DNA from 4 places in the Cupriavidus malaysiensis genome. Region 4 is predicted to be linked to each of the others. Evidence: predicted binding sites of a transcription regulator. Region 4 holds the regulator's gene; each other region holds the start of a gene.
The links. Region 4 encodes HrcA, which represses chaperone genes, less so after heat shock. Its sites were predicted from a motif close to TTAGCACTCNNNNNNNNNGAGTGCTAA; they were not measured.
Positions count from the first base shown of each region.

Region 1 (7,868 bases), 420 kb from region 4:
AGAGGCCGCGGCGGCCGCCGGACTCGACCATGCCCTGGGGTGCCAGCCAGCCGCTGCCGGGCGCGTGCGGGTCATAGAGGCCCGCGCCCAGGCGCGGCTGCGGCGCCTCGGGCGGCCGGAAACCGGGCGTGGCCTGCGCGGCCAGCATCTCGCGGTCGCGCGCGGCGGCCGCTTCGGGATCGGTGATGCAGATGACCTTGCCCAGCGCGATCGAGAAGTCGATCAATTCGCGCACGTGGTGCAGCCGCTCGGGGCCGTAGCTGTCGAGCAGGGTGTCGCCGGCCTTGCCGTCGAGGATCGCATTCAGTCGCCACGCGAGCGCCCCCGCATCGCGCAGGCCGCTGCACATGCCCTGGCCGGCGAACGGCGGCATCAGGTGTGCCGCATCCCCGGCCAGCAATGCGCGGCCCTTGCGCCATGACTTCGCCCAGCGACCGCGGAAGGTGTAGACGGCGTGGCGTTCGAGGAGCGCGTTGTCGGGCGTGATGTCCCAGCGGGCAAGCAGCTCCCACGCCACCGTATCCTGGTTCATCTGCTCCGGGGTCTCGCCGGGCAGCAGCATGAATTCCCAGCGGCGGCGGCCCGGGCCGCCCGAGACGATCGTCGTGGGCCGCGCGGGATCGCACAATTGCCAGCTTCTCGGCATCCACTCGCGCTGCTGCAGGGGCTTGACGTCGACCACCAGCCAATCGAACGCGAAGCCGAGGTCCTCGAACTCGATGCCGAGAGCGTTGCGCACCATCGAGTTCGCGCCGTCCGCACCCACCAGGTAGCGCGCGCGGATCCTGCCGGTTTCGCCGCTGCCGACCCACCGGCCATCCACCAGCCCGCCGGCCTCGATATCGAGCTCCACCCTCTCGGCTTCTTCGCGCAGCGCGGTGGCCGACCAGCCCTGGCGTACCGTGACGTTCGGCAGCCGCTTGACGTGGCGGTCGAGCACGGCTTCGAGCTCCGGCTGCGCGAAGGTGCTGGCGACAGGCCAGCCGCTCGGACCCTGGCCCTCCCAGCGGAAGTCCATCAGCACCTCATGGTTGGCGTTGCACCACTGGTAGCGGTCGGAGGCCTCGGCAATGCGCTTGATATCATCGATGACACCCGAAGCCTGGAAGAGGCGGGCAATCTCGTGGTCGTAGTGGACTGCGCGCGGCAGCGGATAGAGATCGGGCCAACGCTCGACGACGGCCACGCTGCGCCCCGCGCGCCCCAGCATCAGCGCGAGCAACTGGGCCGTGGGGCCATAACCGACGATCGCCACATCCACGAACTGGTCTGCCTCCATGTCTTCTCCCGGATCAGGTAAGATCTTAAAATGACGAATCAGTACAATTCATACTTAATTGTCAACTTGACGAATTGCTTCACGCAATGGGGGAAACCCGAGGGGTCGCGATGAGGGCGTCGGGCGACAGCGCGGGGCTGGCCGCGAGCGAAGCGGCCAAAGAGGATCATCGTGTGCGGACCGGCGCGGCACGGCGCGAGTCGACGCGGCGCAAGCTGCTCAGCGCGGCAGTGGAAGTGTTCGCGGCCAAGGGGCCGGACGCAGCGTCGATCGACGACTTCCTCGCCGCGGCGGGCGTCGCGCGCGGCACCTTCTACAACTACTTCAAGACCACCAGCGAAGTGCTTTCCGCCGTCACGTCGGAATTGAGCGACGCGGTGATCGCCCGCATCGAGGACTGTGTGCGACAGATCGACGATCCGGTCGAGCGGGTCTGGGTGGGGTGCCTGATCTACATGGAAGTGGCCGTGTGCCATCCGGCCTGGGGCAGGTTCATCGCGCGGGCAGGGGGGCGCAGCGAGGCGACGGGGCGGCTGACTGACATCTACCTGCCGCGCGATCTCGTTAGCGCGCGCGAACGAGGCATGGCGCATTTCACGCACGACCGCGCGGCCAGGGATCTCGTGGTAGGCGCGATCTACCAGAGCATCGAGACGGTGTTATCCGGCGCGGCGGAGCGCCAGCACTTGCGAGACCTGATGCGTCTCGTACTGGCCGCACTGGGCATTGCGCCATCGACCATCGAGCGGCTCAACGACATGCCGCTGCCGGAGATCGAGCTGCCTGACAGCCTGAAATCGTTGGAAGCAGCGAAACCGTAGCCCTTGACCTATCTCCAGGGCTCGTGAACCTGATGCCGCCAGTTCCGCCCGCCAATGCCGCTAGCCCGCGTCTGCCCCGCAGTGTCGGCGTTGGCCGCCTCCGTGGCCGGGGTTGTGACCTGCGCCGGTCTGATGGGCAGGCCGGGCGACATCGAAGGGATATGGATGGAACCCGTGGTAGGGGCGGGTCAAGCTGCGTGTCAGTTCAAAGTCGGGTGAACAAAGTTCAAGGCTGAGCGAATCTCGACACCTGCCTACCCCCGCCTACCCCTATCCAAGGCCTCTCCGGGAAAACCCCCATTCAGGCCTTGTCTTGAAAACGTAAACCCCCGTCCCTATAATTAGCACTCGTCCGGTGGGAGTGCTAACAGCTTGATCCGGCGAGCCAATTCTGCTGGCCGTCCGTGCTGGCGGCCTCAATTTGTGAAATAAAACTCACTTGTACTAAGGAGTCCGTATGAATCTGCGTCCTTTGCACGACCGCGTGATCGTCAAGCGTCTGGACAACGAAACCAAGACCGCATCCGGCATCGTGATTCCCGACAATGCTGCCGAGAAGCCCGATCAAGGCGAAGTGCTGGCCGTTGGCCCCGGCAAGAAGGACGACAAGGGCAACTCCATTGCCCTCGACGTCAAGGTGGGCGATCGCGTGCTGTTCGGCAAGTATGCCGGCCAGGGCGTGAAGGTGGATGGCCAGGAACTGCTGGTCATGCGCGAAGAAGACATCATGGCGGTGGTCAACAAGTAATGCGGCTGCCGGGCGCCGTGCGCCCGGGCCCTGCTTGTGACGCGCCCGCCGCGGCGGGACGCCTGAGTCTCTCAGACTTATCCAACATTCCCGGTCTCCCGCATGGGGGATCCATCCAAGATTCGGAGTAACAGAACATGGCAGCTAAAGACGTAGTGTTCGGCGACGCCGCCCGTGCCAAGATGGTCGAAGGCGTGAACATCCTCGCCAACGCAGTGAAGGTGACCCTGGGCCCGAAGGGCCGTAACGTGGTGCTGGAGCGCAGCTTCGGCGGCCCGACCGTGACCAAGGACGGCGTGTCCGTGGCCAAGGAAATCGAGCTGAAGGACAAGCTGCAGAACATGGGCGCCCAGATGGTCAAGGAAGTGGCTTCCAAGACCAGCGACAACGCCGGTGACGGTACCACCACCGCAACCGTGCTGGCCCAGTCGATCGTGCGCGAAGGCATGAAGTACGTGGCCGCCGGCATGAACCCGATGGACCTGAAGCGCGGCATCGACAAGGCTGTCGGCGCTGCCGTGGAAGAGCTGAAGAAGCTGAGCAAGCCCACCACCACCAGCAAGGAAATCGCCCAGGTCGGCGCGATCTCCGCCAACAGCGACAACTCGATCGGCGAGCGCATCGCCGAGGCGATGGACAAGGTCGGCAAGGAAGGCGTGATCACCGTCGAAGACGGCAAGTCGCTGGCCGACGAGCTGGAAGTCGTGGAAGGCATGCAGTTCGACCGCGGCTACCTGTCGCCGTACTTCATCAACAACCCGGACAAGCAAGTCGTCCAGCTGGACTCCCCGTTCGTGCTGCTGTTCGACAAGAAGGTCTCGAACATCCGCGACCTGCTGCCGGTGCTGGAGCAAGTGGCCAAGGCCGGCCGCCCGCTGCTGATCATCGCTGAAGACGTCGAAGGCGAAGCCCTGGCGACCCTGGTGGTCAACAACATCCGTGGCATCCTGAAGACCGCCGCCGTCAAGGCTCCGGGCTTCGGCGACCGCCGCAAGGCCATGCTGGAAGACATCGCCATCCTGACCGGCGGCACCGTCATCGCTGAAGAAGTCGGCCTGACGCTGGAAAAGGCGACCCTGCAAGACCTGGGCCAAGCCAAGCGCATCGAGATCGGCAAGGAAAACACCATCATCATCGACGGCGCCGGCGACGCAGCCTCGATCGAAGCGCGCGTCAAGCAGATCCGCGCCCAGATCGAAGAAGCGACCTCGGACTACGACCGTGAAAAGCTGCAAGAGCGCGTGGCCAAGCTGGCCGGCGGTGTTGCCGTGATCAAGGTCGGCGCAGCCACCGAAGTCGAAATGAAGGAAAAGAAGGCACGCGTGGAAGATGCGCTGCACGCTACCCGCGCAGCCGTGGAAGAAGGCATTGTCCCCGGCGGCGGCGTGGCCCTGCTGCGTGCCCGTGCTGCCATCGCTGGCCTGAACGGCGACAACGCCGACCAGAACGCCGGTATCAAGATCGTGCTGCGCGCAATGGAAGAGCCGCTGCGCCAGATCGTGCTGAACGCCGGTGAAGAAGCGTCGGTCGTCGTTGCCAAGGTCATCGAAGGCAAGGGCAACTACGGCTACAACGCCGCTTCGGGCGAGTACGGCGACCTGGTGGAAATGGGCGTGCTGGACCCGACCAAGGTGACCCGCACCGCGCTGCAGAACGCCGCTTCGGTGGCTTCGCTGATGCTGACCACCGACTGCGCCGTGGCCGAAGCTCCGAAGGAAGAGTCGGCTCCGGCAATGCCGGGCGGCATGGGCGGCATGGGCGGCATGGACGGCATGATGTAAATCTGCCGGACTGCCGGCTTCGGCAGCCTGTCTGAAAAAAACCCCCGCGGGTGCGAACCCGCGGGGGTTTTTGTTTGGGCGGCCGCCGCGTCCTGCGTATGCCGCCGGCAGAGGGGAGCGCGCGGCGGCAGGCCGGCTTCGGGCGCGGCATCCAGGGGCGCGAGGCTCCGCGCCGGCCTTTGGATGCCGGGCCGGCGCCTCAGAACAGTCCAGGCACGACGCGGTAGCGCACTTTGTCCTGATAGGCGCGGTAGGCCGGATCCGCGCTCAGCAGCCGTTCCTCGCGCACCGCGCGCACCGCCAGCAGCCCCAGCTGCACGGCGTACACCAGCAGGTTCTGCAGGCCGAAGTTGACCAGCAGGAAGCCGATGTAGGAAATGAAGTAGCCGAGATAGATCGGGTGCCTGACGAGGCGGTAGGGGCCGCCCGAGACGATGCCCCGGTTCGCCGGCAGCAGCCCGAAGGCACGCCGCAGCGTGAGCTTGGCGCCGATCTGCAGCAGGATGCCCGCGGCCTGCAGGGCCACGCCGACCATTTCCGGCACGAGGTGGATGCCCGGCGCCAGCTGGATCCACAGGAAGTAGTAGGTGGCGGCGATCGCGCAGGCGACGGAGATCGGGCTCCAGTCGCGCTTCTCCGGTACCCGCGCCGTGAGGGCGATGGCGATGGTGACGAACTCCGCCAGCACGATCAGCAGCAGCGTGATGCGGCTCGGGTCGGCCAGCCATTGCTGCGCGGCGGCATAGGCGAAGGCGGCGAACAGCAGCGAGGTGGCGAGCCGCAGCGCGGCTTCCACGGCGTAGTCGCGCAGGCCGAGAGGCCTGGGCACGGCAACGGTTCCTGCGTCCGTGGGCGGACGTTCTGGCATGGTGTGGAGTTTCCTTCCCCGTCGATGGGCCGGCCTGGGGGACCGCGTCGTGCGCTGCCCGCCGATCTCACCGGAAGCTGTTCTGTTCTTGTTCCACTTGCGGCGTCGCAAGGGCTGACAGCCTCCATATTACCGTCGTGAAGCCAAGCCGACAGGACAGCTTCCGTGCATCGTTGTATCGGCGCTTCAGCCCCCGCCCTGGCCATTCCGCGTGCAAGCGATCGGCCGTCCTTCACGTTCGCGCGCCCGGCCGTGGCAGCCGTGGCGGCGCCGTGCTTCATGGCCCGATCAGCCAGACTTGCCCGAGTTCGGTGGCGGGAAGCGGGGTTGCCGCGATGTGTGCGTTGCGAAGGAATTTTCCGTCTTCCTGTTCGCCCCTGCCGATCATGCGGACCGATCGCCCCCGGAGGAAGGGGTCGTTCTGCACGAGGTCGTCGAGGACCGTGTTGCGATCGACGAACAGGAACACGATGCTGCGCCGGTCCGCTGGTGTGTCGGGTAGCCGCGCCAGCTGGGCACTGATGTGCGTTTCGATGTTCCGCAGCTGCCACGGCACCAGGATCAGCACGCTGCCTGCGACGAAGGCCCCGGCCAGGTTCCGAAGGGCCGAAAACGCTTTGCCGCCGTCGTGGCGGAATTCCCCGGCGACCGCGGCGCCCGCGAGGATCGGCAGGGTACCCCAGGCGGGATGGAAATAGCGGTATCCCCAGCCGTTCCCTTGATCGAACGGAACGAAGAAGTAGCCCAGGAAGGTGACGAGGGCCGAGGCGGCGAGCAATTGCACGGCGGCTCTCTCCCGCCAGCGCGCGTAGCCCATGCAAGCAAGCACCAGCAGACCCGGCACTGCCCAGACCCATAGCTTGATGGTGCCGGCCACGCGGGAGATGAGGATCGATGCGTCGGGTAGGGAAAACACCGACGCGACCCGGGCCAGGAAGCCCTGGGACGGTGGATGTGTCGCCGGGCCGGCCACGTCGGCGCCGACATGAGCCGTGACCAGGACCCAGCCCAGGCCGAGCAGCACGGTGAGCGGCAAGTAGCCGGCGAGGAGTGCCGCCGCGTGTCGCGACGGCGGCCGCTGGCCGAGGAACCAGATCAGCCACGGCAGCGCAAACAACGTGTGAGGCAGCGGATTGTGGAAGGTCAGCGCGATCGAGCCGACCACGCCGCTGAGGAACAGGCTGCGCGTGGTCGGTTGCAGGAAGCCCCAGGTGAACACCAGATTGGCCAGCAGCAGGCCGGTCATGGCGAAGTACGAAATACCCGAGCCCGCGAACACCGGGGAGGCGACGGTGAACAGGATCGCCCAGCCGGCTATCGCCTCGTTTTCCGGAAACACGAGGCGGCAGGTGCGCGCGATGGCGACCACCGTCAGTGCCGACAGCACCGGATTGCACAGCCATTCGGCGCCGGCCAGGCTGAACGGCGCCATCAGAAGGGCGAAGCCGGGCCAGTAGGCGGAGATCACGTTGCCGCTGGTATGCGACACGACCAGGAAGTAATTCTGAAACGGCTGATAGATGAGGCGGTCGAGCCACGATGGCGGGAAATGTGCGGACAGGGCGCCGTTGGCGAAGAGGCGGCTCTGGAACCAGACAGCGTACTCGTCCATCGAGAGCGGATGCGCGTGATACACATAGCGTGCGCCCAGCGCGAACACGATGCCGGTCAAGGCTGCGGCGCGCCACGGGTGGCGCCCGCACGCGGCGGCCACGGCGGCCATGCGGCCGCAGTACGGTGCGAGCGCGGCGGCCAGCGGGACCAGCAACACACTCGCCTCGGCGACCGGCCGATCATAGGTGTAGAGCAGATGGAAGAAGATCGACATCCGGCCCGGCACGTGCGGCTCGATCGCGAGCAGCAGTGTGCAGAGGACACCGACGATGCCTGTCCAGACGGCCAGCCGCGTCGCAGGAGACACCGGGGTGCGGGCATCGGGTTCGGCATTCTCAGCGGTCGCCATGATTCATCTCCGAGATTCATCTCCGACGCTCGAGGACTTCGCGGATGACTTCGCAGTAGGCATCGGCACAGCGTTCCCAGGACCAATGCATGGCGGCCCAGTCGGCGACTTCGCGGCGCCGTCCGGTGAGCCGCTGCGGGTCGGCGAGCAGTGCCGTCAGGTGGCGATGCCAGGCCGGCAATGCGTGATCGGCATCGACGGTCTCGGAGAACAGCACCTGGTCGAGGCCAGGCAGGGCAGAAGCCGTGTCGCGGCCGACGATGGCTGGCGTGCCGCAGGCCATCGATTCCTGCACGACCAGCGGAAAGCCCTCGCCGGTACTCGGCAGCACCAGCAGGTCGGCGGCGCGATAGAGTTCGGCCAGCGAGGCGCCGGCACGATCACGGAACACCCGGACATTGCCGCGTG
Region 1 covers NZ_CP017754.1:1,378,503-1,386,370, forward strand. The annotation lists gene mhpA (bifunctional 3-(3-hydroxy-phenyl)propionate/3-hydroxycinnamic acid hydroxylase MhpA) at 1-1,279, opposite strand, end outside; gene BKK80_RS05935 (TetR/AcrR family transcriptional regulator) at 1,366-2,100, shown strand; gene groES (co-chaperone GroES) at 2,558-2,848, shown strand; gene groL (chaperonin GroEL) at 2,986-4,629, shown strand; gene BKK80_RS05950 (methyltransferase family protein) at 4,829-5,497, opposite strand; gene BKK80_RS05955 (hypothetical protein) at 5,775-7,460, opposite strand; gene BKK80_RS05960 (glycosyltransferase family 4 protein) at 7,477-7,868, opposite strand, start outside.
Region 1: the regulator HrcA is predicted to act here: its motif matches at 2,442-2,468, upstream of groES (co-chaperone GroES).

Region 2 (7,868 bases), 990 kb from region 4:
GCTGCTGGCACGCGCCGGCACCCCGGTCCTGGTGCACGGCATCCGGCACTTCGCCGGACGCCTGACCAGCCTGGCACTGTTCGAGGCACTGGGCGAGCCGCTGTGCTCCAGCACTGCCGAAGCCGCGACACGGCTGCGCGGCAGCGGCGGCGGGCTGCCGCTGGCGGTGCTGCCGATCGACGTCCTGTCGCCGGCACTGAGCCGCCTGCTCGACAAGCGCGACATCGTCGGCCTGCGCAACTCGGCCCACACCGTGGTCAAGCTGCTGCAGCCGGTGGGTGGCCACAGCCCGGCCGAAGCCCTGCGCCTGTACAGCTACACACATCCGGAATACCGCGAGACGCTGACCGACTTCTTTTCGCACGAGCCGGCCAACGTATTGCTGGCGCGCGGCACCGAAGGCGAAGTGGTGGCCGATGCCCGCCGCGGCGGGCGCATCGACTGGCTGCACGACGGGCACCAGCGCACGCTGGTCGAGCCGGCCTCCGGTTCCATTGCCGACGTGCCGGACCTGCCGGCTGGCACCAGCGTCGAGCAGACCGTGGCCTGGATCCGCGCGGTGCTGGAAGGCAAGCTAGCCGTGCCGGCGCCCATCGCGGCCCAGGTCGAGGCCATCCGCGCCTGCCTGCGCGATGGCGCGCAGGTGAATTGGGCCAGCCCGGTCTAGGGCTGCGCCCTCCTCCAGGCGGCGACGCCGGCCAAGGCTGCCGCCCTGCCCGTCAGGACGGGCGGCGCGGCGGCAGCGGGATGCGTTCGGTCTCGCCTGGCACTTGCGGAAAGAGATTGTCTTCCCAACGCTGCGCCGCCGCCTCGATGGCCTCCTTGCTGCTGGCCACGAAGTTCCAGTAGATGAAGCGGCGGCCGTCCAGCGGCTCGCCGCCGAGCAGCATCACGCGCGCCCGCGTCGTGGCACTCAGTGTCACCGTCTCCCCCTGCACCAGCGTCGCCAGGTGCTCGGCCGGAATGGCCTCGCCATCGACGGCGATGCCGCCTTCGACGACATAGACACCACGCTCCACATGCTCGGGAGGAATCACCAGCGTGGCGCCCGCCTCCATCTCCAGGGCAACGTAGAGCGTACGGCTGAAGACACGCACCGGCGACTCCTGGCCGAAGGCATCGCCGGCGATCACCGTCAGGCGCACTCCGGGCAACTCCAGCCGCGGCAGGCTGGCGGCGCCGAAGTGGTGGAACGAGGGCTCCACGTCCTCGTAGGCCTTCGGCAGTGCCACCCAGGTCTGGATGCCGTGCAGGTGCGGTCCGGCCGGCCGCTCGGATTGCGGCGAGCGCTCCGAATGCGCGATGCCGCGGCCGGCGGTCATCCAGTTGACGTCGCCGGGGCGGATCACCTGCTCGTTGCCCAGGCTGTCACGATGGAGGAATTCGCCCTCGAACAGGTAGGTCACCGTGGCCAGGCCGATGTGCGGATGCGGACGGACGTCCGCCCCCTTGCCGGGCGGCATCGCCACCGGGCCCATATGGTCGAGGAAGATGAAGGGCCCCACCGTCTGCGCGGCCGCCGCGGGCAGGACGCGGCGCACGGTGAAATCGCCCAGGTCCCGGACATGGGGATTGAGCAGGTGTTCGATGACAGACATAGATCCTCCTGGGAATGAATGTACCGTGGAGACGGCATCGGCGAAGTGGCGCATCCGCAGTGTAAACGCCGCTCCCGCCCGCCGCTCCCACTCTATTGGCCGAAAGGGCAGAACCAGGCGGCGATCCGCATCTCTAATGCTAGGCGCGAGCGGGCCCTCGCGCCGGGAAGTGCGTTATGCGCCATACAAATGCATGCTATCCATTCTGAAATAGCAATCGCCTGGAACTATTGACCACATTGCCAGTCGAATTAGCAGTCAACCGGCTTGAGTGCTAATATGTGTTGCAATGCAGTGCGTTTCCCCGAGGGAAACAGCACCCCCGGCAACCCGCCGGCCGGACGCAAAAGGAGCCAATGAGTGAACGCAGTCCTGTCTGCCGATTCGATCCAATCCACCACCCTGCCCGCGATGCCGCAGCGCGGCGCCAGCCTTGCGCTGGCCATGCCCGGCAACCTGGGCAACCTCGACAGCTACATCCAGGCGGTCCACCGCGTCCCGATGCTCTCCGTCGAAGAGGAGCAGCGTCTCGCGCGCGAGTTGCGCGACCATGATTCCGTCGATGCGGCACGCCGGCTGGTGATGTCCCACCTGCGCCTGGTCGTATCCGTGGCACGCCAGTACCTGGGCTACGGCCTGCCCCACGCCGACCTGATCCAGGAAGGCAATATCGGCCTGATGAAGGCCGTCAAGCGCTTCGATCCCGACCAGGGCGTGCGCCTGGTTTCGTACGCCATCCACTGGATCAAGGCCGAGATCCACGAGTACGTGCTGAAGAACTGGCGCATGGTCAAGGTGGCCACCACCAAGGCCCAGCGCAAGCTGTTCTTCAACCTGCGCAGCCACAAGCAGGAAACCCACAACACCTTCACGCCCGAGCAGGTCGAAGCCGTTGCGCGCGAGCTCAACGTCAAGCCCGAGGAAGTGATGGAGATGGAAACCCGGTTGTCGGGCGGCGACCTGGCGCTGGAAGGGCAGGTCGACGACGGCGAAGAGGAATTCGCCCCGATCGCGTATCTGGCCGACAATCACAACGAACCCACCCGCGTGCTCGAAGCCAAGCGCAGCGACCGTATGCAGGTGGAAGGCCTGGAAGAGGCGCTCGGCAAGCTCGATCAGCGTAGCCGCCGCATCATCGAGGCCCGTTGGCTGCACGTCAACGACGACGGTTCGGGCGGCGCCACGCTGCATGAACTGGCCGACGAGTTCGGCGTTTCCGCCGAGCGCATCCGCCAGATCGAGGCGGCGGCCATGAAAAAGATGAAGGGCGCGCTGCAGGCCTTCGCCTGAGCGTCCTTGCCGGCGCCGCGCACAGCGCGTCCGCCGGGCGGAATGGCAAAGGGCCGGTTCCCCGTGAACCGGCCCTTTCTTTTTCGCTGCCTGCGTTTTCCCCTGCCTGCGCGAGTGCGCGGCGCAATCAGGACAGCAGCAGTTTCAGGTCGTGCGCGATCGGCTCGGGCCCCTGGCCGTGGCGGATGAACAGGCGCAGCCGTCCCTGCGGATCGAACACGTAGCTGCCCGCCGAATGGTCCATCGTATAGTTGCCGGGCGAGGTGCCGGGCACCTTGGCGTAGTAGACCTTGAAGTCCTTGGTGACTTTCTGCAGCGCCGCCTCGTCGGCCGGGCGCATGCCCAGGAAACGCGAATCGAAAGCGGGCACGTATTGCGCCAGCAACTGCTGGGTATCCCGCTCGGGATCGACCGTGACGAACAACACCTGCACGCGGTCGGCATCGGGTCCCAGCGCTTCCATCACGCCCTTCAGTTCGGCCAGCGTGGTCGGGCACACGTCGGGGCAATGCGTGTAGCCGAAGAACATCACGACCGCCTTGCCCTTGAAGTCAGCCAGCGTGCGCACCTTGCCGTGATGATCGACCAGGCTGAAATCCTTGCCGAATTCGCTGCCGCCCGTGATGTCGATGTTTTGGAACTTCGGAGCGGATTGCCCGCAAGCCGCCAGCATCAGAGCCAGCAGCGCCATTGCGGCATATTGCCGCAGGCGGCCGAAGCAGGAGAAAGACGGGAAGGGGCGGGGCTTGGACATTGCAGGGTTCGTCGGGGGAGCGGGCCGGATGCAGGCCATCCGCATGGCCATGCGCTTCCCGCTCGGTTCATCACACTGGCGAGTATCGCCCATCCGCATGCAGGCGCGTCCCGGCGCGACAAAGTGTCGCGCCGGGGGCAGTGCTGGCTCAGAGCGGCAGCACGAACTTGAAATAATGATCCACCAGCAGCACAGCGAACAGCAGTGACAGGTAGAGGATCGAGAAGCGGAAGGTGCGCTGCGCCAGTTCGTCCGAGTAGTTGCGGTACAGCCGCCAGGAGTAGGACAGAAAGCCGCCACCCAGCACCAGCGCCGCCACCAGGTAGATCAGGCCGCTCATGCCGTAGATGAACGGCAGCAGCGTGGCGGCGATCATCACCAGTGTGTACAGCAGGATATTGAGCAGGGTGAAGCGCTCGCCATGCGTGATCGGCAGCATCGGCAGGCCGGACTTGGCGTAGTCGGCGCGGCGGTACAGCGCCAGCGCCCAGAAATGCGGCGGCGTCCAGGTGAAGATGATCAGCACCAGGAACCATGCCTCGGCCGGCACCGTGCCGGTTACCGCGGCCCAGCCCAGGGCCGGCGGCATGGCGCCCGACAGGCCGCCGATGACGATGTTCTGCGGCGTGGCCGGCTTCAGCAGGATGGTGTAGATGACCGCGTAGCCGACGAAGGTGGCCACCGTCAGCCACATGGTCAGGTCATTGGTGAAGACGTGCAGCAGCCACATGCCGGCCCCGCCCAGCACCGCCGAGAACGCCAGCGTCTGTGCCGTGCCGATCTCGCCGGTGGCCGAGGGGCGCCAGGCCGTACGCCGCATCAGCGCGTCGATCTTCTGCTCGACCAGGCAGTTGATGGCGAAGGCGGCGCCCGCCAGCAGCCAGATACCGGCGGCGCCGCCCAGCAGCACCGGCCAGGGCACCATGCCCGGCGTGGCCAGGAACATGCCGATGACGGCGCAGAAGACGGCCAGTTGCGTCACGCGCGGTTTGGTAAGCGCCGCATACTGGCGCGTCATGTGACGCAAGCGGCTGATTGGGTGGGGTTGGGTAGCTGTGGCCACGGGAGGGGTCTTGTCCTTCATGTCGCGCGCGCAGCGGTTGTGGCGCGGGTGGCGGCGCCGGCAGGCCGGGTCGCAAGCCCTATATTGTAATGGAGGCGGACCAGAAGCAGCAGAAGCACCGCCGCCCCACCGTTGTGCGCCACCGCGGCCACCAGTGGCCAGTCGAGCACGATATTGGACAGGCCCGTGGCCAGTTGCAGGGCCAGCACCGCCAGCAGCCAGCCGGCGGCCCGCTCCAGTCCCGCCACGCGGCGCGCACGCAGGGCGAACCAGGCGAGGAAGGCGAGCACCACGAAGGCAAAGCCGCGGTGTACCCAATGGATGGCCACCAGCGCCGCATGGGGGATGTAGTCGCCGTCGGCGGTCATGCCTAGCTGCCGCCACAGAGTGAAGCCATGGCGGAAATCCATCTGCGGGATCCACTGGCCGTTGCACAGCGGGAAGTCGGTACAGGCCAGTACCGCGTAGTTGGTGCTTACCCAGCCGCCCAGGAAGATCTGCACGACCAGCAGCAGCAAGGCGATGCGGGCCGGCCAGCGCAACAGCCCCGCACCCGCGCCCACTCCATGCGGCGGATCGTTGCGCGAGCCGAGCCGGATCAGCGAGGCCAGCAGGCCCATGCCGAGCATCAGGTGGGTCACGACGATGATGGGCTGCAGCTTCTGCGTCACGGTGAAGGCGCCGAAAGCGCCCTGCACGCACACCAGCAACAGCACACTGCTGGCGAACCAGGGTGACTGGCGCAATTCACGGCGCTTGACCCAGGCCAGCACCACCAGCGTGATGATCAGCACGCCCACCGCCATGGCGAAGTAGCGGTGGACCATCTCGATCCAGGCTTTGGCCAGCGTGACAGGTCCGCTCGGCAGAGCCGTCTGCGCGGCGCGGATCGGCTCCAGCGCGGCATGTGGATTCGAGTGCCCGTAGCAGCCCGGCCAATCGGGGCAGCCCAGGCCGGAATCGGTCAGGCGGGTGAAGCTGCCGAACATGATCAGGTCCAGCGTCAGGAAAGCGGTGATCCAGACCAGCCTGCGGTACTTGTTGCGATCGCCCTTGACGAGCACGTAGGTGAGGGGAATCAGGGCGATCAGGACCCCGATGGTGGCAAGTTGGATCAGCATGGGTGAGACATCGGTTGCAGCAGGCGCATCGGTCCGGTCAGCCGATACGGGAGTACTTCAGCAGTTTCTTGAGGTCCCCGTTGACGCCCTTGGGGTCGGGATCCTTGGGAAAGCGCATCATCAGGTTGCCGAGCGGGTCGACCAGGAACAGCGTGTCCTCGATGCGCCCGCCCGCCTCGGCCGGCAGCCAGCGCCGCGCGGTATCGGCATCGATGCGCAGGAAGCGGGTGCCGGCATAGGGCTCGTTGTAAGCGGCGGACAGGCGCGGGTCGACGGCACCGTTATCGAGGATAAGCCACACCGGCACGATGCGCTCGCGCCCTTCGCCTTGTCCGGCACGCAGCTGGCGCGCCGTGAACAGCTTCCTGGCGCAGGCCTCGTCGCAGCCGGAGGCATCGACGCTCAACAGCAGCCACTTGCCCTTGAAGCGCTCGAGCGGCACCGCCTCGCCGCGCTCGTCGCGCACCTGCACGGCCGGCAGCGGGCGCTGCGGATCGATCAAGGTGCCATAGTTGGTGGTGCCGCCGGCCGGCCGGAACACATAGTAGGTCAGGTAGGAGGCGATCACAGGCGAGGCGCACACCAGCAGCAGGAACAGCATCTGCAGCCGCCCCCTGCGCGTGCGCGCATCGATGCGCGGCCCGGATGCCCGGCCGGAGGCGACCTGGGCCAGTTCGGCCGCGCGCGCGGAAATGGGATCTTGGGTTGGCATGTGTCGCTCAGTTCATTCGTGATGCTTGTGCCGGCGCCGTCGCACGGGAGCGCCGCCAGCCCAGTGCCAGCAGCAGTACGAGGGTCAATGCGGCCAGGCCGAACCACTGGAAGGCATAGCCGTAGTGGCGGTCGGCGCCGGAATCGGCCGGCGCCCAGTCGCGCGCCAGCCCGTCTCCTGTGTCGTTGCGCTGCTCCAGCACCAGTGGCTGGAGCGTCACGCCGAGCTCCGCCCCGTAAGCCGCGAGATCCAGGTTCTGCCGTATCTTCTGCCCGGCTTCGCTGGCGGAGCCCAGATTGTAGACCTTCGGCACGGCAGCCAGTGCCATGCCATCGATGTCGACCTCGCCCGCCGGCGTGGGAAAGGGCGCGATGCGGCTGCGGTCCTGCGCATCACGCGGCAGCCAGCCGCGCAGGACCAGCACGCTGGCACCCTGCCCCGTCCCGCCCTCGGCGGCGATGCGCAGCGGCGTCAGCACCAGGAAGCCAGCGCGCGAATCGGTGCCGTTGCCATGCGGGCGGTTGTCCAGCAGCACCGTATGCGCGGCGTCGAAACGGCCGCGCGCGCGCACCCGCCGGTCGGCCAGGTCGGCAGAGGCTGCCAGCGGCACCGGGCCCAGCAAGAGCGGTGTCGCTGCGGCCAGGGCCTGCTGACGCGCGGCGCGCGCCAGCTTCTCATGCGCACGGTTGAGCTGCCAGTTGCCCAGCGCGCAGGTCAGCGCGATCACCATCAGGGCGGCCAGCGTCGGCGCCGGCCGGAAGAAGCGCGCGGGGAAGAAGCGCACGCTCATCGCACCAGCCTCCCGCCATGGCCGAGCCCGGTGCGATAATGGCCGCTTTCGCCTTGCCGAAACCGCTCGCCTGCCCCCGTCATGCGCATCGTCATCGTCATTGCCTTCATCCTGATCATCGGCAGCCTTGCCAGCGCGCTCTTCTTCATGATGCGGGATCGCGGCAGGACCCCCAACATGATGCGCTCGCTGATGTTCCGCGTCGGCTTCTCGGTGGCATTGTTCCTCTTCATCCTGTTCTCGCACTGGATGGGCTGGATCCAGAGCACCGGCATCCGCATGGGGCCCTGAACCTGCCTGCGCCGGGCAGTTGCAGCACCGGCCCTCCCAAACGAAAAAGCAAGCGCCGCAGGATCCCAGCCAGCCTGCGGCGCTTGCTTTTCCAGTTCTGCGCGCATTCGCCGGCCGCCTCCCTGCGACCAGCGCGTGCCGCCGCAGGTGCGGCGGCACGGCGATGCCTGCTTACAGCCAGTACACGACGATGTAGAGGAACAGCCAGACCACATCGACGAAGTGCCAGTACCATGCGGCGCCCTCGAA
Region 2 covers NZ_CP017754.1:805,414-813,281, reverse strand. The annotation lists gene ybiB (DNA-binding protein YbiB) at 1-667, shown strand, start outside; gene BKK80_RS03520 (pirin family protein) at 720-1,598, opposite strand; gene rpoH (RNA polymerase sigma factor RpoH) at 2,010-2,888, shown strand; gene BKK80_RS03510 (SCO family protein) at 3,016-3,579, opposite strand; gene BKK80_RS03505 (heme o synthase) at 3,791-4,726, opposite strand; gene BKK80_RS03500 (COX15/CtaA family protein) at 4,723-5,826, opposite strand; gene BKK80_RS03495 (SCO family protein) at 5,864-6,538, opposite strand; gene BKK80_RS03490 (SURF1 family protein) at 6,546-7,328, opposite strand; gene BKK80_RS03485 (twin transmembrane helix small protein) at 7,410-7,619, shown strand; gene BKK80_RS03480 (cytochrome c oxidase subunit 3) at 7,791-7,868, opposite strand, start outside.
Region 2: the regulator HrcA is predicted to act here: its motif matches at 1,850-1,876, upstream of rpoH (RNA polymerase sigma factor RpoH).

Region 3 (7,868 bases), 760 kb from region 4:
ATCCCACTCGTCCCATTCCAGCTCGACCGGCACGCCCTGCTCCTCGACGAACACGGCATAGCGGATGGCACGGGCGCGCTCGCGCGCCTCGGCCCATTGGCAAAGGAGGATGGCAACGGTCATGACGGAAGGCAGTAACGAAAGATGATGATGAAAGACGGAGACGACAGGCAGGGCAGGCAGCCGAGGGAAAGCAGCGCATCCGGCTGCGCGCCGTGCAGCGCCGTGCAGCGCCGTGTCCAGCCACGATGATAGGGCCTCGGGAGCGGAAATGCGAAGGCCCGCGCCTCGCCGCCCCACCCCGCCACCGATCGCATCGCTGGTCGCGACAGATGGCGGTGCCGCGGATTTGCGGGACAATAGCGCCCTTGCCGCCCGGCCATCGCGCGGCGCGGCCATCGCCTGTGCTGCCGGCGGCGCCTCGCGACGGCCGGGCGGGCGCACTTGCAGTCGCTGCCGGCCATCCTACCGTTCCTGAATCTTCATGCGCCTTACCCGTTTTCCCTTGCTTCACCCCTTGCTGCGCCCGTCATCCGCCCTGCCCGCCCTGCGTTCCCTCTGTACCCGCCTCGGCCGCACCGCCACCGCGCTCGCGCTGGCTCTCGCCGCCGGCAGCGCCTGCGCCGCCGGCCAGGTGTTTTCCGACGCCGCGCCTTCACCCACGCTCGGCCGCGAGCTGAAGTTCACCGTCTATGTGCCCGACGGCTACCAGGCGGGCGCGGCCGCCTATCCGGTGATCTATCTGCTGCACGGCGCCGACGAGGATGAAAACAGCTGGCGCGTCAAGGGCGGTGCCATCGAGACCATGGACGGCCTCATCGCGCGCGGCCAGCTCCGTCCCTCCATCGTGGTGATGCCCAGCGAGGGGCCGTCGTCGTGGTGGACCGACGGCGCCGTGGCCAAGGCCGACACCGCGCTGGTCAAGGACCTGCTGCCCTATGTGGAATTGCACTACCGGACGCAGAAGGAGAGGCGCGCGCGCTCGGTGGCCGGCCTGTCGATGGGCGGCTACGGTGCGGTCAGCCTGTCGCTGCGCCATCCGGACCTGTTCTGCGGCGCCGCCGCGATCAGTCCCGCCGCCTACGACCCGCTGCCGCCCGAGACCTCGGCCGCGCGCCGCGCGCCGCAGTTCATGCGCAACGGCAAGTTCGACCCCGATGCCTGGAAGGCGCTCAACTATGCCGGCCAGCTCGATGCCTACCAGGCCGGCAAGCTGCGCGTGCCGATGTGGATCGCCTCCGGCGACCACGACCGCCTGGGCATCGCGGTGGTCTCGGCCATCATGTTCTGGCGCCTCTACCAGATCCAGCCCAAGCAGGTGGAGCTGCGCATCATGGATGGCGACCATGAATGGATGCTGTTCCGCGACGCGCTGCCCGATGCACTGCGCTATGTCGACCAGCAATGCGTGCGCAGCTGAGGCGCACAGCCTCGATGTGCAGCCTCAGCTGCGCCGGCCCGGCTCCGTCATGACGCGGGCTTGACCACCTCGTAGGCCTCGATGATTTCCCGCACCGGCCCCGGGATCGGCGCCGATTTCTGCGTCGCGGGATCGGCGCAGACGTAGACGATCTCGCCGGTGATCAGGTGCTCCTCGCCGCGGAAGATCTCCACGCGGAACAGCATGCTCGAACGCCCCAGGCGCGCCATGCGCCCCCGTACCTCGAGCTCGTCGTCGAAGCGGGCCGAGGCGTGGTATTCCAGCGTGGACTTGGCGACGAAAATGTCCACGCCGTGCGCGCCCAGCACGTCCTCCGGGTAGCGGACGCCGAGCGCGCGCCAGTATTCGGTCACGCAGATATCGCAGTAAGTCAGATAGTGCGCGTTGAAGACGATGGACTGCGGGTCCACCTCGGCCCAGCGCACGCGCAGCGGCACGCTGTGGCGGAAATCGGTCTTGGCCATTGCCGGTTCTCTCGTGGGCGATGCAAGGCGGCCGCGCCGGCCCCGGCGCGGCCGGCCACCTTACTGCGGTCGGGCCAGGCCGAGCTTCTCGATGATGGCCTTTTCCTTCTTGACCGTCTCGGCGGCGAACTGCGCATACTGCTCGCTGCTCATGTAGTACGGCTCCATGTCGAACTTGGCCAGCTCCTGGCGGTAGTTCGGCATTTCCATCGCCTTCTTGAAGGCGTCATGCAGCTTCTTGACGATCTTCGGGTCGGTGCCCTTGGGCGCCACCAGGCCGAAGGGCGAGGTCTGCACGATGCCGTAGCCCAGTTCCTTCAGCGTCGGCGCGTTGGGGAAGCGCGCCGAGCGCTTGTCGCCCCAGGTCGACAGCAGGCGCAGCTTGCCGCTCTCCACGTACTGCGCCCAGCCCGGCGTGTCGGCCACCGACATCACGTGTCCGCCCAGCAGCGCCTGCAGCGACTCCGAGTTTCCCTTGAACGGCACATGCGAGAACTGCACGTTCTGCTTCAGCGCCAGTTCTTCCATGGTCAGGTGCAGCGTGGTCATCGAGCCCGGCGAGCCATAGGTCAGCTTGCCCGGATTGGCGCGCGCGTAGGCGATGTACTCCTGCATCGACTTGATCGGCGAGTCGGCCGGCACCACCACGCCGAAGGAATAGCCGGCCAGGTTGATCACATAGGTCAGGTCCTTGACCGGGTCCCAGTTGATCTTGGTGGTATACGGCAGGCGGTACACCGGCATCGCCACCTGCGCCAGCGTGTAGCCGTCGGGGGCCGTGGCCTGCATCATCTGCGCCGGCAGCACCCCGCCCGCACCGGGCTTGTTCTCGACGATCACCGGCTGGCCGAGGATCTTGCTGGCGTTCTCGGCCAGCACGCGGAACGGGATGTCGGTCGAGCCGCCGGCCGTGTAGCCGATCACCAGCCGGATCGGACGTTGCGGGAACTTGTCCGCGGCGGAATCCGCGCGGGCCGGCGCGGCGGCGAGGCCGAAGGCGGCGGTGGCGGCTAGCGCGCTGGCGCGGACGATGAAATGGCGGCGTTGCATCGGTTCTGTCTCCTTGTGCTACGAACTGCGAAAAAAGGGGGTCGGGGAAGCCCGTCTTGTGCGCGGGCCTGGGTCGGGCCGGCAGCGCTAGGCGGCGCCGAAGGCGCCGCGCAGCGCGGCCACGGCATCGTCGTGGGCCTGCCCCACGGCCGGCACGAAGCGGCCCAGTTTGAAAAAGTCATGGATCATGCCCGGATACTCGGCCAGCTCGGCCGGCACACCCGCGGCGCGCAGCTTGGCCGCGTAGGCCACGCCCTCGTCGTGCAGCGGATCGTAGCCGGCCACGGCGATCCAGGCCGGGCAGCAACCGGCCACGTCGGCACCGCTGCCGCCGCCGTCCAGCGGGGCAAAGCGCCAGTCGTCGCGGCTGGAGTCCTGGTCCAGGTACTGGGCGAAGAACCACTGGATCATCTCGGCGGTCAGCAGGTAGCCCTCCGCCAGCGCCCGGTGCGACGGCGTATCCTGGCGCGCGCAGGTGCCGGGATAGATCAGCATTTGCAGCACCGGCGCATGGCCCAGGCGGCGCGCCTCGACCGCGCAAGCGGTGGCCAGGGTGCCGCCGGCGCTGTCGCCGCCCAGTGCGATGCGCGCCGGATCCGCCCCCAGCGCGCCGGCCTCGGCGTAGGCCCAGGCCAGCACGTCGAAGGCATCGTGGACCGCCGTGGGAAAGCGCCACTGCGGCCCGAGCCGGTAATCCACCGACAGCACCATGCAATCGGCACGCATGGACAGCAGCCGGCACAGCGGATCGTGCGAAGCCGGGCTGCCCACCGTGAATCCGCCGCCATGGAAGTACAACAGCAGCGGCAACGGGTCGGCCCAGCTCGCCTCACGCGGCGCATACAACCGCGCGCCGATGGCATGGCCGTCGCGTGCCGGCACACTCAGGTCCTGCACGTGATGCACGGGCAGCGGCGCGATATCGAGGATGGGGGCGCTCTTCTCGTAGGCGATCTTCGCATCGAGCGGATCGAGCGCGTTGATGGGCGGACGCTTGGCGCGCGCGATCAGGTCCAGCAGCTGCGCCACCTGCGGATCCAGCGCGGCGTCCGGCCTGCCGGCCTGGGGCCGCGGGTCGGAAGAAGCCTGGGGGGAGCCGGGGGTGGCGGAGGAGGCAGCGGACATGGGAAGCGAGGTCAAGCGGATATACGGGACAAGCTGCAAACGGAAATCTGATCACGCAAACGTCATCGGCGGGATGCGCACCGGCACACCGGCCGCCCCGGGATCGGCATCTCGCCTCCATACCGGAAGTTCGAATTATGAACGATCGTTCGATTTTTTACATCATGCCAGTGAACGGCGCGGCGGGCATTACGAAATAACCCCGATTCCGGCCGCTGACGCAGATTTTGCGCGATGATCGCGCAAAACGCGAACGGAGCCTTGACAGCCCGGCCGATGCGCCGCAGGCCTGCAAGAACAACGCCCCCTGGGCCGCGAAGCCGAGGGGGCGTTGGCCCGGGGCCTGCCAGGCACCCGGGGAAACAGCGGAGAAAGGGAAAGACGGGTGCTCTAGAAGTCGAGCCCGGCGCCGGCACCCGGCCCTTGTGCCACGCTCGGCTCCTCGCCCTTGGGCAGCTCGAACACCGCCGCATCGGTGGTCAGGATCAGGCCCGCCACCGACGCCGCGTTCTGCAGGGCGGTGCGCGTCACCTTGGTCGGGTCCACCACGCCGCCCTCGACCAGGTCGCCGTACTCGCCGGTGGCGGCGTTGTAGCCGAAATTGCCGCTGGCTTCGGCGACACGCGCCACCACCACGCTGGCTTCCTCGCCGGCATTGGCGACGATCTGCCGCAGCGGCTCTTCCAGCGCCCGCAGCACGATCTTCACGCCGGCTTCCTGGTCGGCGTTGGCTCCCGCGACGCCGCGCACGGCCGCGCGGGCACGGATCAGCGCCACGCCGCCGCCGGGGACAATGCCTTCTTCCACGGCCGCGCGGGTAGCGTGCAGCGCGTCCTCCACGCGTGCCTTCTTTTCCTTCACTTCGACTTCGGTCGCGCCACCCACCTTGAGCACGGCCACGCCACCGGCCAGCTTGGCCACGCGTTCCTGCAGCTTCTCGCGGTCATAGTCCGAGCTGGCTTCCTCGATCTGGGCACGGATCTGCTGCACGCGCGCCTGGATGCGCGCCGCCTCGCCTCCCCCGCCGATGATGGTGGTGTTCTCCTTGCCGATCTCCACGCGCGAGGCCTGGCCCAGGTCATGCAGCCCGGCCTTCTCCAGCGTCAGGCCGATCTCCTCGGAAATAACGGTACCGGCGGTCAGGATGGCGATGTCTTCCAGCAGGGCCTTGCGGCGGTCGCCGAAGCCCGGCGCCTTCACCGCGGCCACCTTGAGGATGCCGCGGATATTGTTGACCACCAGCGTGGCCAGCGCCTCGCCCTCGACGTCTTCCGCCACGATCAGCAGCGGCCGGCCGGCCTTGGCCACCTGCTCCAGCACCGGCAGCAGGTCGCGGATGCTGGAGATCTTCTTGTCCACCAGCAGCAGGTAGGGCTGCTCCAGCGCGACGATCTGCTTCTCCGGCTGGTTGATGAAATAGGGCGACAGGTAGCCGCGGTCGAACTGCATGCCCTCGACCACCTCCAGCTCATCGCCGAGCGACTTGCCGTCTTCCACGGTGATCACGCCCTCCTTGCCCACCTTGTCGATGGCCTCGGCGATGCGCTCGCCGATGGCGCTCTCGCCGTTGGCCGAGATGGTGCCGACCTGGGCGATCTCCTTGCTGGTGGTGGTGGGCTTGCTGATGCGGCGCAGCTCCTCGATGGCCACGGCCACCGCCTTGTCGATGCCGCGCTTGAGATCCTGCGGATTGAGTCCGGCCGCCACGTACTTCACCCCCTCGCGCACGATGGCCTGGGCCAGCACGGTCGCCGTGGTGGTGCCATCGCCGGCGTTGTCGCTGGTCTTGGCCGCGACTTCCTTGACGAGTTGCGCGCCGATGTTCTGCAACTTGTCCTGCAGCTCGATCTCCTTGGCCACGGACACGCCGTCCTTGGTCACGGTCGGGCCGCCGAAGCTGCGCTCCAGCACCACGTTGCGGCCCTTCGGGCCCAGCGTGACCTTGACCGCGTTGGCCAGGATGTTGACGCCTTCGACCACCTTGGCCCGTGCTGCGTCGCTGAACACTACGTCTTTCGCTGCCATCTCTGCTTTCCTTTGTCCTTTCTTCCTGATCCGGTTCCGATCGTGCCGATGTTCTCCATCGTGCCGATGATCCCGATCGCTTCTTTCGTTCTGCGTGGGGCTTGCCGCTGCGCGCGACGCGCTCAGCGCTCGACCACCGCGACCACGTCCTCTTCGCGCAGCACCAGCAGCTCCTCGCCGCCGATCTTCACCGCCTGCCCGGCGTACTTGCCGAACAGCACGCGATCGCCCACGCGCAGGTCCGGCGCGATACGCTCGCCGGCTTCGTTGCGGCGGCCGGGACCGACCGCCACCACCTCGCCCTGGTCGGGCTTCTCGGCGGCGTTGTCCGGGATGACGATGCCGGACTGGGTACGGGTTTCGTTTTCCGACCGCTTGACGATCACGCGGTCATGCAATGGGCGAAGGCTCATCTGTTCTGGGCTCCAGGGAAATCGGGCGGGCGCGGGAGGCCGGGATCGGCGCGGTGCCGGCCATCAGCACTCCCTGCGAACGAGTGCCAAAGTATAGGAAGCCCCCCCGGCACGCGCGAACTGATCATTTCGCATTTACATAGGCGCCCGTCGCGCAGCACACAGCACGGCATGGCACCGTGCAGCAGGTGCCTTCTAGCCGCCGTGCACCGTTCGAAGGATTCCTCGCAAGCTCATGCGGATTTCCCGCTTCCCTTTTGCACGGGCTTGCGCAAGGCTCCCACCTGCACGGTAACCGCGGCAGCGATAGAAGCCACAGCAGCAGCGACCACCGCCCTATCCCTCATCCGCCCCAAGGAGCCTCCATGACCCAGCCACGCCAAGCCGACCACGACATCGATCCGCTGTTCCTGCAGCGCTGGTCGCCCCGCGCCTTCACGGCGGAAGCCATCGCGCCGCAGACCTTGCTGCGCTTCTTCGAGGCCGCACGCTGGGCACCGTCCGGCTACAACGCGCAGCCCTGGCGCTTCATCTATGCGCGGCGCGACACGCCGGACTGGCAGCCGCTCTTCGCCTCGCTGTCGGAGTACAACCAGAGCTGGGCCGCGCGCGCGGCCGTGCTGGTGGCGGTGCTGTCGCGCAAGACCTGGACCGCGCCGGGCAAGAGCGAGCCGCAGCCGGTCGCCACGCATTCCTTCGACGCGGGTGCCGCCTGGGCCAACCTGGCGCTGCAGGCCACCGCGGCGGGCTGGCACGCCCACGGCATCGGCGGCTTCGACAAGGCGCGCCTGCGCGAGGCGCTCGGCATTCCCGAGGACTACGCCATCGAAGCGGTGGTGGCCATCGGCCGGCAGGGCGACAAGTCCTTGCTGCCCGAGGCGCTACAGGCGCGCGAGCAGCCCAACGAGCGCCTGCCGCTGGCGCGACTGGTCAGCGAAGGGCGCTTTGCCTTCGCCGAAGACTGAACGGCGACCAGGCTGCCTCGCACCGGGCAGGCAGCCTGGCACGCACGGACTCAGGCGGCATCCGCCGCGTCGGCCCGTCTCCGCGCGGCCGGATGCGGCGGCCGCCGCAGCCCGAGATGCTCGCGCAGCGTGGTGCCGCTGTAGTCAGTGCGGAACAGGCCGCGCCGCCGCAACTCGGGCAGCACCAGTTCGATGAAGTCAGTGAGGCCGCCGGGCAGCACCGGCGCCATCACGTTGAAACCGTCCGCGCCATAGGCCTGGAAGCGCTCCTCCAGCGCATCGGCGATCTGCGCCGGCGTGCCGACCAGTTGCCAGTGGCCGCGCGCGCCTGCCACGCGCTGGTAGAGCTGGCGGATGGTCAGGTTCTCGCGCCGCGCCAGGTCGA
Region 3 covers NZ_CP017754.1:2,555,685-2,563,552, forward strand. The annotation lists gene BKK80_RS11275 (GNAT family N-acetyltransferase) at 1-123, opposite strand, end outside; gene BKK80_RS11280 (alpha/beta hydrolase) at 485-1,420, shown strand; gene BKK80_RS11285 (YbgC/FadM family acyl-CoA thioesterase) at 1,468-1,905, opposite strand; gene BKK80_RS11290 (tripartite tricarboxylate transporter substrate binding protein) at 1,966-2,955, opposite strand; gene BKK80_RS11295 (alpha/beta hydrolase) at 3,043-4,080, opposite strand; gene groL (chaperonin GroEL) at 4,471-6,105, opposite strand; gene groES (co-chaperone GroES) at 6,228-6,518, opposite strand; gene BKK80_RS11310 (nitroreductase family protein) at 6,884-7,483, shown strand; gene BKK80_RS11315 (LLM class flavin-dependent oxidoreductase) at 7,534-7,868, opposite strand, start outside.
Region 3: the regulator HrcA is predicted to act here: its motif matches at 6,582-6,608, upstream of groES (co-chaperone GroES).

Region 4 (7,868 bases):
CTCCGCTGCCAGCGAGCGGGTCTTGAAGAAGCGCGCGCACCACAGCCACTTGTCGATGCGCAGCCGTGCCTCCGGCTCGAAACTGACATTCATGCGGCAGCCCCCCGGGTCTGGGCACGCGTGCGCCGGGCTTCGAGTTCGTGCGGATGCGGCGCACGGAGATCCCAGCCCTGCAGGTGCTGCAAGGCGATCTCGGCCAGGCCGGCGATCCAGGCCGGCGCATCGTTGAGGCAGGGAATGAAATGGAAATCCTTGCCGCCGGCCACACGGAACACGGACATCCCCTCGATGGCGATCTCTTCGAGCGTCTCGATGCAGTCCGCCGGGAAGCCCGGGCAGAACACGTCGACGCGGCCGGCGCCGACCCGGCCCAGTTCGCGCAGCGTGGGCGCGGTATAGGGCTGCAGCCACTCCGCCCGGCCGAAGCGCGACTGGAAGGTCACCTGGTACTGCCCGGGCTGCAGGCCCAGCGCCTCGCCCAGCAGCCGCCCCGTCTTCAGGCATTCGCAGTGATAGGGATCGCCCAGCTCGAGCATGCGCCGCGGCAGGCCGTGGAAGGACAGGATCAGCTTGTCGCCGCGCGCGAAGTCCGGCATGCCGTGCTGGGCCCAATAGGCGCCGACCTGCTGGTGCAGCGCGCCGATATAGGCCGGATGGTCATGGAAATGCTTGACCAGGCGCAGCTCCGGCTGGTTGCGCCAGGCGGCCAGCACACGGAAGGCCTCGTCGAAGGCGGTCGCGGTGGTACTGGCCGAGTATTGCGGATACATCGGCAGTACCAGCACCCGTTCGGCGCCCTGGCGGCGCAGCGCTTCCATCACCGACGCGATCGACGGGTTGCCGTAGCGCATCGCGCAGGCCACGGTCACCTCGTGCCCATGCTGGTTGAGCAGCAGTTGCAGGGCGTGCGCCTGGCGCTCGCTGTATACGAGCAGCGGCGAACCCGTCATATGGGCCTCGCGCAGCCAGATCGACTCATACTTCAGCGCCGAAGCACGCGAGCGCAGCGGCAGGATGGCCCCGTACAGGATGGGCAGCCAGGCGGCGCGGGGAATCTCGACCACGCGCGGATCGGACAGGAACTGCTTCAGGTAGCGCCCTACCGCTTTGGGCGTCGGCGCGTCCGGGGTCCCGAGGTTGACCAGCAGGATCGCGGTACGCGTCACCTGGCCGTGCTGGTAGGCCGGTTCTGGCGAAAACGTCATGTCAATTCCGGTTTGGCGCGCCCGCGCGCGCCGGGTACGGGCCCGGCCGGTCGCCGCGCGCCGGCACGGGACGAACGTCAACTCTGGCTGAGTGCGCTGGACAGCAGCCGGGCGGTGATGTCGACGATGGGAATCACGCGGTCGTAGGCCATCCGGGTCGGACCGATCACGCCCAGCGTGCCGACGATCTGCCCGTCGACCTCGTAGGGTGCGGTGATGATCGCCATGTCCTCCAGCGGCACCAGCCGGCTCTCGCCGCCGATGAAGATCTGCACGCCCTCGGCATGGCTGGATACATCGAGCAGCTGCAGCAGGCTGGTCTTGTGCTCGAACACGTCGAACAGCCGGCGCAGCTTGTCCATGCTGGACGACAGGTCCTCCACCTCCAGCAGCTTGCGCTCGCCGGAAATGAAGACCTGCTCATCCTCCTCGGCCATGGCGTCGCTGCCCGCCTGCACCGCCGCCTGCATCAGCTGCGACATGTCCAGGCGCAGCGCCTGCAGTTCGCCGCGCAGGTGGTCGCGCACGGCGTCGAAGCTCATGCCGGCGTAGTGGGAGTTGAAGAAATTGGCCGCCTCCACCAGCTGGGCCGGGGTATACGCCAGCTCGGTCTGGATGATGCGGTTCTGCACATCGCCCTCGGGGGTGACGATGATCAGCAGGATGCGCTTGGCCGACAGGCGCATGAACTCGACCTGCCGGAAGGCCTGGGCACGCCGCGGCGTCATCACCACGCCGGCGAAGTGCGACAGGTTGGACAGGGTGCGCGCGGCACTGCTGAGGATACGCTGCGGGGCCAGCTGCTGGCCGCTGAGCTGGTCCTGGATCAGCTCGGCCAGTTCGCTGCGGGCGGGCGTGCCCTCGGGCGCCTTGGTGGTCAGGATGGAGTCGACGAACAGACGGTAGCCGCGCGGCGTGGGCACGCGGCCCGCCGAAGTGTGCGGACTGGAGATGAAACCCATCTCCTCCAGATCGGACATCACATTGCGGATGGTGGCCGGCGACAGGTCCAGCCCCGAGTACTTGGACAGGGTCCGCGAGCCGACCGGCTGCCCCTCGGCAATGTAGCGCTCGATCAGGGTCTTGAGCAGCGTTTTCGAACGTTCATCCATAGTGCCCCGATTTTACGCAACTTTTACCGGATGGGGCGTATCGCGCAACGGCCTGCCGCCGCGGCGGCAGGCCATGCTGACAATGGTCACGGCGGTATGGTCTAATCCCGGCATGTCCGCACACCCCAAGCCTGGCGCCGCCCGCGCGCCCTTCCGCACCGTGGCCCTGATCGGCCGCTACTCCACTGCCGGCATCGAGGCGCGGCTCGAGGAGCTGGCTTCCTGCATCCTCAAGAACGGCCAGGACGTGGTGTTCGAGCGCGATACCGCGCTGGCCACCGGCCTGACCGGCTATCCGGCGCTGGCACCGGAGGAGATCGGCCGCGAGGCCGACGTGGCGGTGGTGCTGGGCGGGGACGGCACGCTGCTGGGGATCGCCCGCCAGCTCGCCGGCCACGACGTGCCGCTGATCGGGGTCAACCACGGGCGGCTCGGCTTCATGACCGACATCCCGCTGGAAGACGTCCAGTCGGTGCTGCCCGACATGCTGGCCGGCCGCTACGAGGCGGAGACGCGCATGCTGCTGGAATCGCGCGTGGTGCGCGACGACGAGCAGATCTTCTCGGCGCTGGCCTTCAACGACGTGGTGGTCAACCGCTCCGGCATTTCCGGCATGGTGGAGCTGGCCGTCTCGGTGGATGGCTATTTCATGTATAACCAGCGTTCGGACGGCCTCATCGTCTCCACGCCGACCGGCTCCACCGCCTACGCCCTGTCGGCCGGCGGCCCGATCCTGCATCCCACGCTGTCCGGCCTGGTGCTGGTGCCGATCGCACCCCACGCGCTGTCCAACCGCCCGATCGTGCTGCCGCACGATGCCGAGGTGACCATCGAGGTGGCCACCGCGCGCGACGCCAGCGTCAACTTCGACATGCAGTCGCTGACCTCGCTGCTGCCCGGCGACCGCATCGTGGTGCGCCGCTCCGACAAGACCATCAAGCTGCTGCATCCGGTCGGCTATAACTATTACGCCACGCTGCGCAAGAAGCTGCACTGGCACGAGTATCCGTCGGAAGACAATCGCCTTTGAGCCGCCTCGCCTTCCGCCCCCTGCTCGCACCTGACCTGCACCTGACCTGCACCTGACCTGCACCTGACCTGCACCTGACCTGCACCTGACCCGCCACCCAGAACGATGCTGCGCAGCCTTTCCATCCGCGATTTCGTCATCGTCGACGCGCTCGACCTCGACTTCTCCGCCGGCTTCACCGTCTTCACCGGTGAGACCGGCGCCGGCAAGTCGATCCTGATCGATGCGCTGGCCCTGGTGCTGGGCGAGCGCGCCGATGCCGGCGTGGTGCGGGAAGGCGCGGCACGGGCCAGCGTCAGCGCCACCTTCGCCACGCACCCCGCGCTCGATGCCTGGCTCGGCGAACGCGAGCTGGCTGGCGAGGGCGACGAGCGCGGCACCGTGCTGCTGCGCCGCACGGTCGACGCCAGCGGCCGTGGCAAGGCCTTCATCAACGGCGCCGCCGCCACGCTGGCGCAGTTGCGCGAGGTCGGCGACCAGCTGGTCGACATCCATGGCCAGCATGCCCACCAGCAATTGCTGCGTCCCGATGCCCAGCGCCTGCTGCTGGACGCCCATGCCGGGCTGACGGCCCAGGCCGGCGCCGTGGCCGAGGCCTGGCGCACCTGGCGCGCCTGCGTGCGCCAGCGCGAGACGGTCGAGCAGCAGTCGCGCGAGATGCAGCTGGAGCGCGAGCGCCTGGAGTGGCAGGTCGGCGAGCTCGACAAGCTGGCACCGCTGCCGGGCGAGTGGGACGAGATCCAGTCCGAGTACAACCGCCTGTCGCACGCGGCCGGCCTGATCGACGGCGGCCGCGCCGCACTCGACGCACTCTCCGAAGCCGATGGCTCGGTGCTGTCCGGCCTCAATACCATCGTCCAGCGGCTGCGCCAGCTGGCCGATATCGACCCGGCCCTGCGCGACGTGCTGGCGGCGCTGGAGCCCGCCCAGGTGCAGGCAGAGGAAGCCGCCCACTCGCTGACCCGCTACGTGGACCGCCTCGAACTCGACCCGGAGCGGCTGCAGGCGGTCGAGGAGCGCATGCAGGCACTGCACGCGACGGCGCGCAAGTACCGGCTGCCGCCGGAGCAGTTGCCCGCCGAGCTGCAGGCACGCCGCCAGCAGCTCGACGACCTGCAGGCCGCGCAGGACCTGAACAAGGTGATGGCACGCGAAGCCGCGGCGCGCGCCGCCTACCTGACCATCGCGCATCACCTCAGCGATGCGCGCAAGGCGGCCGCCGCGGCCTTGTCGGCCGCCATCACCGAGGCCATGCAGGGCCTGTCGATGGCGGGCGGCAGCTTCGCCGTGGCCTTGCACCCGCTCGAGGACGGGCTCAGCCACGGCCTGGAGCAGGTCGAGTTCCTGGTGGCAGGCCACGCCGGCGTCAGCCCGCGCCCGCTCGCCAAGGTCGCTTCGGGGGGCGAGCTGGCCCGCATCAGCCTGGCGATCTCGGTCATCACCAGCGAGGCCGCGCCGACCCCCACCCTGATCTTCGACGAAGTCGATGCCGGCATCGGCGGCGCGGTCGCCGAGGTGGTCGGCCGCCGCCTGCAGGAGCTCGGCCGCAGCCGCCAGGTGCTGTGCGTGACCCACCTGCCCCAGGTGGCGGCGCAGGCCGGCAGCCACCTGCTGGTCAGCAAGGCCACCACATCCGGCCCCGGCGGCGCGGTCACGCGCTCGCATATCCGCGTGCTCGATGCCGGCGGACGCGTCGACGAGACGGCGCGCATGCTGGGCGGCGCCACGGTGACAGCGACCACGCTGCAGCATGCCGAAGAAATGCTGGCGCAAGGCGCGCGCGGCGGCAGCGCCACCCACGGCAGCAAGGACGGCCGCCGCCCGCGCCGGGCCGCCGTCTGACCCGGCCGACGCCGCTGCCACCGCGGCGCCCCCTACCCCCCTTCAGGAGATCCGAACCATGTCGACCCGCAAGCTGGTCCGCCCGCTGCTCACCGGTGCCCTGGGCCTGGCCCTGGCGCTGGCACTAGGTGGCCTGACGGGCTGCCAGGCCCAGTCGAAGCCCGTGCCGCCGCCGCCCGGCGGCATCACCGCCGATCGCTCGCTCGGCGACATCATGGTGCGCTTCCGCCCGCCCGCCGTGAACGACTCGGTCGAGGCCGGCAAGCTGCTGGCCGAGATCCAGGGGCCGGCGCGCTTCGTCGTCAAGCGCCCGATGTCCGGCGGCGTCTGGCTGGTCACCGCCATCAGCGATAACGCCGACGCCACGCTCGACCAGGCGCTCGAACGCCTGCGCGCTGCGCCGCGCGTGGAAGTCGCCGAGCCGGACCGCCTGCTCAAGCCTAACCGCGAAATGCCGAAAACACGCGAGATGCCACCGGACTGACCGCCACGCCGGCTTGTCACGGGCCGGTCACCGGCTTGTCATATCCCGCTGGCTGCCGTCGGCGCGCTTTGCGCACAGCGAGGCGCCGCAGCATGCCGGGAGCCGGGATGCGCACGACGGGCAGCACCACCCGGGAGGCCGGCCAGGTGCTGGCGCAGGACACGTAGGGCATGCAGGACAGCACATTGCCAGGGAGCAAGGAGAAGAAGATGCAAAGCACATCGTGGGCCCCTTCCAGCAGCAGACACGACGTGGCCGCGCCATGGCGCCGGCGCCTGGGTCAGGCCGCCGCCGTGGCCGCCGCGACGGTCGCGGCCGCCCTGCTGGCGCCAGCTGCCGGCGCCGCGGACGGCAGCACCGTTGCTTCCGGCACGGGCGCTTCCAGCGCCGCCGTCCGCTACAGCGGCAACTTCATCGTGCGCTGGCGCGACGGCAGCACCAGCAGCACCAGCCCAAGCAGCGCCACCGGCGATTCGCAGCGCATGCTGCAGATCCAGCAGAACACCGGCGTCGGCCTCTCGGTCAAGCGGCAGATGGGCGGCAGCTACCAGCTGATGAGCGTCGCCGGGGGCAGCACGGATCCCGAGGCGACCGCGGCGAAGCTGCGCCAGGACCCACGCATCGCCGAAGTGGTGCCCGACCGCTGGCTGCACGTGACCGACACGGCGCCGAACGATCCCTACTACGCTTCCGGCCAGTATCCCCAAGCCCTCTACATGGGCTCACCGAGCGCGCAGGCCGGTGCCGCCAACCTGCCCAAGACCTGGGACGTGACCCAGGGCAGCAGCAGCATCGTCGTCGCCGTGGTGGATACCGGCTACCTGCCCCACCCCGACCTGGCCGCACGCCTGCTGCTGCCCGGCTACAACTTCGTCAGCGCCAACGGCGCCACGCGCAGCAACGACGCCACCGATCCGGGCGACTACATTCCGGCCAACTACACCTGCCCCGGAACCAGTTCGTCGAGCCCGACGCTGACGCCGAGCAGCTGGCACGGCACGCGCGTGGCCAGCGTGATCGGCGCCGTCACCAACAACAACAGCAACATCGCGGGCGTGGACTGGAACGCGCGCATCGTGCCGGTGCGCGTGGCCGGCCAGTGCGGCGCGCTGCTGTCGGACACCGTCGACGGCATGCGCTGGGCCGGCGGCCTGTCGGTGCCCGGCGTGCCCAACAACGCCAACCCCGCGCGCGTGATCAATATCAGCCTCGGCGGAGGCACCTGCAGCCAGATCGAGCAGCAGGCCGTCAATGACCTGACCGCCAAGGGCGTGGTGGTGATCGCCGCCGCCGGCAACAACGGCGGCGCGGTGGAAGCACCAGGCGACTGCAGTGGCGTGATCGCGGTCACGGCGCACGTCAACAACGGCGAGAAGGCCAGCTACGCAAGCTATGGCTCGCAGGTGGCGCTGAGCGCCCCGGGCGGAGGCTGCGGCGTCTCGCAGGCCGACTCCAGCGGCAACTGCTCCTCGCCCTCCTGGGTCCTGACGCTGTCCAACAGCGGCCAGACCACTGCCGGCAGCTATAACCTGGTCGGCTCGGCGGGCACCAGCTTCGCCGCGCCGATGACCACCGGCGTGGTGTCGCTGATGCTGGCCGCGAACGGTGCGCTGACGCCGGCACAGGTCGCCAGCGCCTTGAAGAGCTCGGCACGCGCCTTCCCGGGCAACACCTTCTGCGCGACCAACAGCGGCGCGTGCGGCGCCGGCCTGCTCGATGCCTTCGGCGCGGTGACGGCCGCGGGCAGCGTCCAGTCGACCCCCTCCACCCCCACTCCCGCCCCTGCGGCCAGCGGCGGCGGCGGTGGTGGCGGTGCGGTGCCGCCCTGGACGGCCGCGCTGCTGGCGGCAGCCGGCCTGCTGGCCTTCCTGCTGCGCCGGCGCCGGTGAGACGTCGCGCCCGCGGCGGCCCAGGCCACCGGCGGGCACGGTGCTGCCTGCGCGCCGACGCGGACCGCCGTCCGCTCAGGCAGCGCGGCGCGCGGCCAGCCACTCCCCGGCCAGCCACAGCAGCAGTCCCGCCAGCGCACCGGCCGCATGCGCGGCCCGCACCACGCCGAAGCCCCAGGCCGGCTCGAACACCACCGCGGCCAGCCAGGACTGCTCCAGCCAGACCTTGACCAGCACGCCCAGGCACAGCGCGACGCCTGCCACGCGCGGCCAGCCCGGCCGCTGCAGCAGCCGCAGCCCGGTCCA
Region 4 covers NZ_CP017754.1:1,794,730-1,802,597, reverse strand. The annotation lists gene BKK80_RS07845 (RNA-binding S4 domain-containing protein) at 1-93, opposite strand, end outside; gene hemH (ferrochelatase) at 90-1,205, opposite strand; gene hrcA (heat-inducible transcriptional repressor HrcA) at 1,283-2,317, opposite strand; gene BKK80_RS07830 (NAD kinase) at 2,430-3,347, shown strand; gene recN (DNA repair protein RecN) at 3,453-5,189, shown strand; gene BKK80_RS07820 (hypothetical protein) at 5,248-5,673, shown strand; gene mprA (MprA protease, GlyGly-CTERM protein-sorting domain-containing form) at 5,883-7,562, shown strand; gene rrtA (rhombosortase) at 7,638-7,868, opposite strand, start outside.